2 linked regions of the Pseudorhizobium banfieldiae genome follow. Each later gene encodes a partner of the first gene's protein in a complex. Links are inferred from orthologs where the notes say so. Each region holds a gene or a part of one and is shown in the gene's direction. Other genes may lie near its edges. The genes, in order: NT26_RS10140 and uvrB.

The links.
Region 2: the proteins of NT26_RS10140 (region 1) and uvrB are in contact, whole or in part, in a crystal structure (PDB 7EGT), measured with the Thermus thermophilus proteins. The link is inferred for Pseudorhizobium banfieldiae from one-to-one orthologs. Residues at the interface, in WP_096412145.1 of Thermus thermophilus: His654, Arg656, Phe657, Gln666, Asp668, Glu669, Lys680, Arg681, Leu682, Ser683, Lys685, Tyr686, Ala687; in WP_096411307.1 of Thermus thermophilus: Glu23, Leu25, Arg26, Asp27, Gly28, Glu29, Arg30, Phe31, Arg55, Glu326, Asp327, Phe328, Glu379, Ser382, Gln383, His398, Gly400, Arg401.

What each region holds. Positions count from the first base shown.
Region 1 is NZ_FO082820.1:2,052,917-2,056,210, forward strand. The notes cover bases 45-3,136. They hold NT26_RS10140 (ATP-dependent helicase), read left to right. Parts: upstream 45-387; coding sequence 388-2,886; downstream 2,887-3,136. Other genes in these bases: NT26_RS10135 (efflux RND transporter periplasmic adaptor subunit), read right to left, coding at 45-110; NT26_RS10145 (hypothetical protein), read right to left, coding at 2,898-3,136. Outside these bases: more of NT26_RS10135, read right to left, coding at 1-44; more of NT26_RS10145, read right to left, coding at 3,137-3,294. UniProt on the Escherichia coli protein: A helicase with DNA-dependent ATPase activity. Unwinds DNA duplexes with 3'-5' polarity. Translocates on single-stranded DNA with 3'-5' polarity. Initiates unwinding more efficiently from a nicked substrate than double-stranded DNA.
Region 2 is NZ_FO082820.1:1,594,041-1,598,059, reverse strand. What follows is about bases 110-3,926. They hold uvrB (excinuclease ABC subunit UvrB), read left to right. Parts: upstream 110-453; coding sequence 454-3,726; downstream 3,727-3,926. Other genes in these bases: NT26_RS07910 (GFA family protein), read left to right, coding at 110-354. Also shown: more of NT26_RS07910, read left to right, coding at 1-109. UniProt on the Escherichia coli protein: The UvrABC repair system catalyzes the recognition and processing of DNA lesions. A damage recognition complex composed of 2 UvrA and 2 UvrB subunits scans DNA for abnormalities.

The sequences.
Region 1 (3,294 bases):
ACGCCCATCCTCGCCAGCGTGTCGCCGGCTCCGGGCACCATGAATACCCAGAGACAGAGGGCGACGACGACCACAACGATACTGAGGAGCAGTTGCTTCCAGATGCGCATTAAGATCTCCGGCGGGAGTAGTTCGGATCGAATAGCGGCAATATCTATGCCGGCGACTATACATGCAATTCGCGATCGGCATCCTTACGGATTTGTAACATCGTGGGATTTCACGCAGATGTCAGATCGCGCGTCTGATGCATGCGCTGTACATCCTTGCCCCTCCCCCGCATTTCGCCGGCCATACCTTGATTTTGCCATCGGCTGGTGAAAGGACAGGAATGAAACCAGAACATCTTTTCTGGCCTTTCAGGTCCGAATCACTACATTGACCCGCATGAGTAACGTTTTCGACGACATTCCGTTCTTCGACGAGGAACCGGAACCCCGCCGTCCTTCGCAACCGGCGCCACCACCGGCCGCCGCGGGACAGGGATCCGGGCTCGGCATTGCCGCCCGCGCCATGGCCGCGCGCGACCAGAACCGTGCAATGCCCGACTATCTCTCCGGCCTCAATCCCGAGCAGCGAGAAGCCGTTGAGACGCTGGCCGGCCCGGTGCTGGTGCTGGCCGGCGCTGGCACGGGCAAGACGCGCGTGCTGACGACCCGCATCGCCCACATCCTTGCGACGGGCAAGGCTTTCCCGTCGCAGATCCTCGCCGTCACCTTCACCAACAAGGCGGCGCGCGAGATGAAGGAGCGCATCGGCGTGCTCGTCGGTGGCGCGGTTGAAGGCATGCCCTGGCTCGGCACCTTCCACTCGATCGGCGTGAAGCTCCTGCGCCGCCATGCGGAGCTCGCGGGGCTGCGTTCCGACTTCACCATTCTCGACACCGACGACGTGATCCGGCTGATCAAGCAGCTGATCCAGGCGGAGGGGCTGGACGACAAGCGCTGGCCGGCCCGCCAGTTCGCCGGCATGATCGACAACTGGAAGAACAAGGGCCTGACGCCGAAGGACATACCCGAGGGCGACGCGCGCGCCTTCGCCAACGGCAAGGGCCGCGAGCTCTACCGCGCCTACCAGGACCGGCTGAAGACGCTGAACGCCTGCGACTTCGGCGACCTGCTGCTCCATCCGATCGCGATCTTCCGCGACCACCCGGATATCCTCAAGGAGTATCACGGCAAATTCCGCTACATCCTGGTGGACGAGTACCAGGACACCAACACTGCCCAGTACATGTGGCTGCGGCTGCTCGCCCAGCGGCCGAAGGGCGTGCCGCAGAACGTCTGCTGCGTCGGCGACGACGACCAGTCGATCTATGGCTGGCGCGGTGCGGAGGTCGACAACATCCTGCGCTTCGAGAAGGATTTTCTGGGCGCCAGGGTGATCAAGCTGGAGCGCAATTACCGCTCCACCGAACACATTCTCGGCGCCGCCGGCCACCTGATCGCCCACAATGAGGGTCGGCTCGGCAAGACGCTGTTCACCGACCGCAGCGACCCGGACGACGAGAAGGTGCAGGTACACGCAGCCTGGGATTCCGAAGAGGAAGCCCGCGCCGTGGGCGAGGAGATCGAGAGGCTGCAGCGCGGCGATGCCGACGGAAAACGGCATGCGCTGAACGACATGGCGATCCTCGTGCGCGCTTCCTTCCAGATGCGCGAGTTCGAAGACCGCTTCGTCACCCTCGGCCTCAACTACCGCGTCATCGGCGGCCCGCGCTTCTACGAGCGGCTCGAGATCCGCGACGCGATGGCCTATTTCCGCCTTACCTGCCAGCCGGCCGACGACCTTGCCTTCGAGCGGATCGTCAATACGCCGAAGCGCGGGCTGGGCGACACGACGGTGCGCACGCTCCACGACTATGCCCGTGCCCGCGACATCCCGATGCTGGCTGCCGCGAGCGAAATCATCGAGACGGACGAGCTGAAACCGAAGGCGCGCAAGGCGCTCTTCGACGTGATTCAAAGCTTCAGGAACTGGCAGGAACGGCTTGAGAAGATTCCGCATATCGAGCTTGCCGAGCAGATCCTCGAAGAGTCCGGCTATACCGACATGTGGAAGAACGACAAGTCGGCTGAAGCGCCTGGACGGCTGGAAAACCTCAAGGAACTGATCCGCTCCATGGAGCAATTCGAGTCCATGCGGGGCTTCCTCGAGCATGTCTCGCTGGTCATGGATGCCGAGCAGAACGAGGATCTCGACGCCGTCTCGATCATGACGCTGCACTCCGCCAAGGGGCTGGAATTCGACACCGTCTTCCTGCCCGGCTGGGAGGAAGGTCTCTTTCCGCACCAGCGGGCGCTCGACGAGGGCGGCCGCTCTGGGCTGGAGGAGGAACGCCGCCTCGCCTATGTCGGCATCACCCGCGCCAAGCGGCGCTGCCACATCTGGTTCGTCTCCAACCGGCGCATCCACGGGCTGTGGCAGTCCACCATGCCCTCGCGCTTCCTCGACGAACTGCCGGCGCATCACGTCGATGTCGCGGCGTCGGACAGCAACTATGGCGGCTATGGCGGGCGCGGCGGCTATGGCCAGTCGCGCTTCGACAAGGCCGACCCCTTCGCCAACACCTATTCCACTCCCGGCTGGAAGCGTGCCCAGGCCAACCAGACGAACGCCACCCGCGACAACTGGGGTACCCGCTCCGGCCACGCGGTGGAACGCATCGGCTACGGCGAAAGCGGCCCGCGCACCCGTACCATCGAGGGCGAACTGGTGGCGAAATCCGTCGCCGACACGCCCTCGCAATTCACCGTCGGCGACCGCGTCTTCCACATCAAGTTCGGCAACGGCAACATCGCTTCGATCGAAGGCAACAAGCTGACCATCGACTTCGACAAGGCCGGCCAGAAGCGGGTGCTGGAAGGGTTTGTGGAGCGGGTGTGAGACAAGGACTATCAGACCTCTCCGATCAGCATAGTCGCTTCGACCGTAGCGGGTACTTCAGGAAACGAAAGTAGACCGGCAGCCTTAAGGAGGGAGACCCTGCATAGAGCGGCAAAGTCAGCGTCTCCTGTATCCGCAACATACTTCGCGACGCGAAACAAATCCGCTGTTGCGACCAATCCGGTTCCGGAAGTCGTAGCAGAAGCGATGCACTTCGCAGTGAACTGCACATCCCTCTCCGTCGGTATCTGAAGCCTGAAGCCATTGCCAAACAATATAGGCTTAGCCGGAGTAGTGACCTCTTCACGAGCGAAATCCTCGTGAATGTTCATCGAAAGCTGCCGCAGTTTCTCGATGTTGATAGGTTTATTATCTTTCCCCTCGGCCTCACCCAGAAGGCGTCCTTCC
Region 2 (4,019 bases), 460 kb from region 1 along the record:
CGCCTTACCGCCCGCGGCAGGCCGTATCGTGTCGGCCTCTGCCACTGCCTGGATTGCCGCAAGCATCACGGCGCCCTGTTCAACGCCTCGGCGATCTTTCCCGCCGACGCGGTGACGATCGAGGGCGAAAGCTCGGCCTATCAGGACCGGCACTTCTGCCCCCGCTGCGGCTCTCCCGTCTTCGGCGTCAGCGCCGACGAGATCGAGGTGGCGCTCGGCGCGCTCGATGCCCCCGACCGGTTCACCCCCACCTACGAGCTCTGGACGATCCGCCGCGAAACCTGGCTGCCGCCCTTCGCGCTGAAGCACCATTACGAGCGCGACCGCGAAAACACCGGCCGCACCGAGGACTGACGTCACCGGCCGGAGACAGCGCTTTCACGTTTCCCTTTTGTACTCATTTTTCCGCCCCGCCCTCTTCACTTTCCCCCGGACTCTCGCCATATTCCGGCGATGGCCAGATCCCCCCGCAAGTCCCCGCCCTCGAACGGCTTCGAGGAAGCCCCGCAATCCGGTTTCGAAGGCGCGCCGCTCTCGGGCTCCGTCTCCGACTGGGTGAAGCAGATGGAGGCGGAGGCGGAGGCCTCGGGCATCGAGACCCAGCGCGAAATCGCCTCGAAGGCAGGCAAGCACCGCAAGAAGATCGAGATCGCCGCCCGCGAAGCCGCGATCAAGGAGGCGGCGAAGGACAAGCCGAAAACCGCCAAGCACACCACCGCCTCCAAAACCGCCCGCGGCGTGTCCATCGGCGCCTCCTCCGACCCGAAGACCCGCGCCGCCGCCGGCCTCAACCCGGTCGCCGGCCTCGACGTGTCGCTGGAGGAAGCCAAGTCGCTCGCCCCCGGCGCCGTCACCGCCACCGTGGATGCGCTGGCGAAGCTCATCGAATCCGGCAATCCGCTGTTCAAGGACGGCAAGCTGTGGACGCCGCACCGCCCGGCCCGGCCGGAAAAGTCGGAAGGCGGCATTTCCATCCGCATGGCGTCGGAATACCAGCCCGCCGGTGACCAGCCGACGGCGATCGCCGATCTCGTCGAGGGCATCAACACGGGCGAGCGCTCCCAGGTCCTGCTCGGCGTCACCGGCTCGGGCAAGACCTTCACCATGGCCAAGGTGATCGAGGCGACCCAGCGCCCGGCCGTGATCCTGGCGCCCAACAAGACGCTCGCCGCCCAGCTCTACTCGGAGTTCAAGAGCTTCTTCCCGGACAATGCGGTGGAGTATTTCGTCTCCTATTACGACTACTACCAGCCGGAAGCCTATGTGCCGCGCTCCGACACCTATATCGAGAAGGAATCCTCGATCAACGAGCAGATCGACCGGATGCGCCACGCCGCCACCCGCGCCATCCTCGAGCGCGACGACTGCATCATCGTCGCCTCGGTCTCCTGCATCTACGGTATCGGCTCGGTGGAAACCTATACCGCCATGACCTTCCAGATGTCGGTCGGCGACCGGCTGGACCAGCGCCAGCTGCTCGCCGATCTCGTCGCCCAGCAATACAAGCGCCGCGACATGGACTTTCAACGCGGCAGTTTTCGTGTTCGGGGCGACACGATCGAGATCTTCCCCGCCCACCTGGAGGATGCCGCCTGGCGCATCTCCATGTTCGGCGACGAGATTGACGCGATCACCGAGTTCGACCCGCTGACCGGCCAGAAGACCGGCGACCTGAAGTCGGTGAAGATCTACGCCAACTCGCACTATGTCACGCCGCGCCCGACGCTGAACGCCGCCATCAAGTCGATCAAGGAGGAGCTGAAGCACCGCCTCGCCGAGCTCGAGGCTGCCGGCCGCCTGCTCGAAGCCCAGCGGCTGGAGCAGCGCACCCGTTACGACATCGAGATGATGGAGGCGACCGGCTCCTGCGCCGGCATCGAGAACTATTCGCGCTATCTCACTGGCCGCCGCCCCGGCGAGCCGCCGCCGACGCTGTTTGAATACATCCCCGACAATGCGCTGATCTTCATCGACGAAAGCCATGTCACCATCCCGCAGATCGGCGGCATGTATCGCGGCGACTTCCGCCGCAAGGCGACGCTGGCCGAATACGGCTTCCGCCTGCCGTCCTGCATGGACAACCGGCCACTGCGCTTCGAGGAATGGGACGCCATGCGCCCGCTCACCGTCGCCGTCTCCGCCACGCCGGGCAACTGGGAGATGGAACAGGCCGGCGGCGTCTTCGCCGAACAGGTCATCCGCCCGACCGGCCTCATCGATCCGCCTGTGGAAGTCCGCCCCGCCAAGAGCCAGGTCGACGACGTGCTCGGCGAGATCCGCGGGACCGCGCAGAAGGGCTACCGCACGCTCTGCACCGTGCTCACCAAGCGCATGGCCGAAGACCTCACCGAATACCTGCACGAACAGGGCGTTCGCGTCCGCTACATGCATTCCGACATCGACACGCTGGAGCGCATCGAGATCATCCGCGACCTGCGGCTCGGCGCCTTCGACGTGCTGGTCGGCATCAACCTGCTGCGCGAAGGCCTCGACATTCCCGAGTGCGGCTTCGTCGCCATCCTCGATGCCGACAAGGAAGGTTTCCTCCGCTCCGAAACCTCGCTGATCCAGACCATCGGCCGCGCCGCGCGAAACGTGGACGGCAAGGTCATCCTCTATGCCGACAATATCACCGGCTCCATGCAGCGGGCGATGGACGAGACCGCGCGCCGCCGCGAAAAGCAGATGACCTATAACGAGGAACACGGCATCACGCCGGAATCGGTGAAGCGCAATATCTCCGACATCCTCGATTCCGTCTACGAGCGCGACCATGTCCGCGCCGATATCTCCGGCGTCTCCGGCAAGGGCTTCGCCGATGGCGGCCACCTCGTCGGCAACAACCTCCAGGCGCATCTGAACGCTTTGGAAAAGGACATGCGCAACGCCGCCGCCGACCTCGACTTCGAAAAGGCCGCCCGCCTGCGCGACGAGATCAAGCGGCTGAAGGCGGTGGAGTTGTCGGCGATGGACGATCCGATCGCGAAAGATGAGGCTCGGGCACAGGAACGGGGTGGCAAAGCCGAGAGAAATGGTGGGCCGAGCGGCCGCCGCAGGCCAATCTCCCCCCTTGAGGGGGAGATGTCCGGCAGGACAGAGGGGGGCACTGCACCCTCTGCGCCCGAAGGCTTCCCCCCCTCTGCCCCTATCGGGGCATCTCCCCCTCAAGGGGGGAGATCGTCGGAACCCGCCTCCTACTTCGCCAAGCCCACGCTCGACAACATGGGCCCCGGCACCGACATGCCGACACCCCTGTTCCGCAAGAACACCCTCGATGGTGAGGAGCGGTCTGCGCAGCAGGGCAATCGATCCAGTGAATCGATTGCAGCGACGAACGCCCGGAGCGAAAGCGAAGGGCAGACCGGAGGCCCGGAGACATCGCTCTTCCGCAAGAACACGCTGGATGAAATGACCGTCGGACGCACGGAAAAGCCGGCGCAAGGCACCTTGCCGACCCGCCCGCCGGAAACGGTCAGCACCAAAAAGCGCTTCTCGCCGCTCCTGGAGGGCCAGCCGGAACGCGGCGAGACACCCACCTCTCGTTCGTCATCCTCGTCCTCGGGTCAGGCCCGAGGATTGACCCGAGGACCCAAGGATGATCCATCCTCGGACTCGATCCGAGGACCCGTCATCCGGGGTAAGGTCGGCGTCGGCAGCTACGAAGATCCCGGCGAGCAGAAGCGCAAGGGGCGGACGAAGGGCAAGACCGGGCGTCCGGGGCGGTAGTTCCGAGTCCCTTCTTCCGTTTTACGGGGAGAAGGATGCAGGGGCGCAGTCGAATGAGCCTGCACGCGATATGCGAACGGCAATTTCCCGGACATTTGCTGTCAAGCCAGTATACGCGCTCGATTGCGCCAACTGAGGAACCGGAACCAGAGTCAGGGCATCTCGAGAACCTAGTGCCTTGCCAGAATCCCGACTAACACCCATCGCTTAAGTCGAGGACGTAAAGGTGCTACCGGCGCAACCGGCCATGTGCAAGGTTAGATCCATCTCGAAGATCTGGCGTATACAGTATC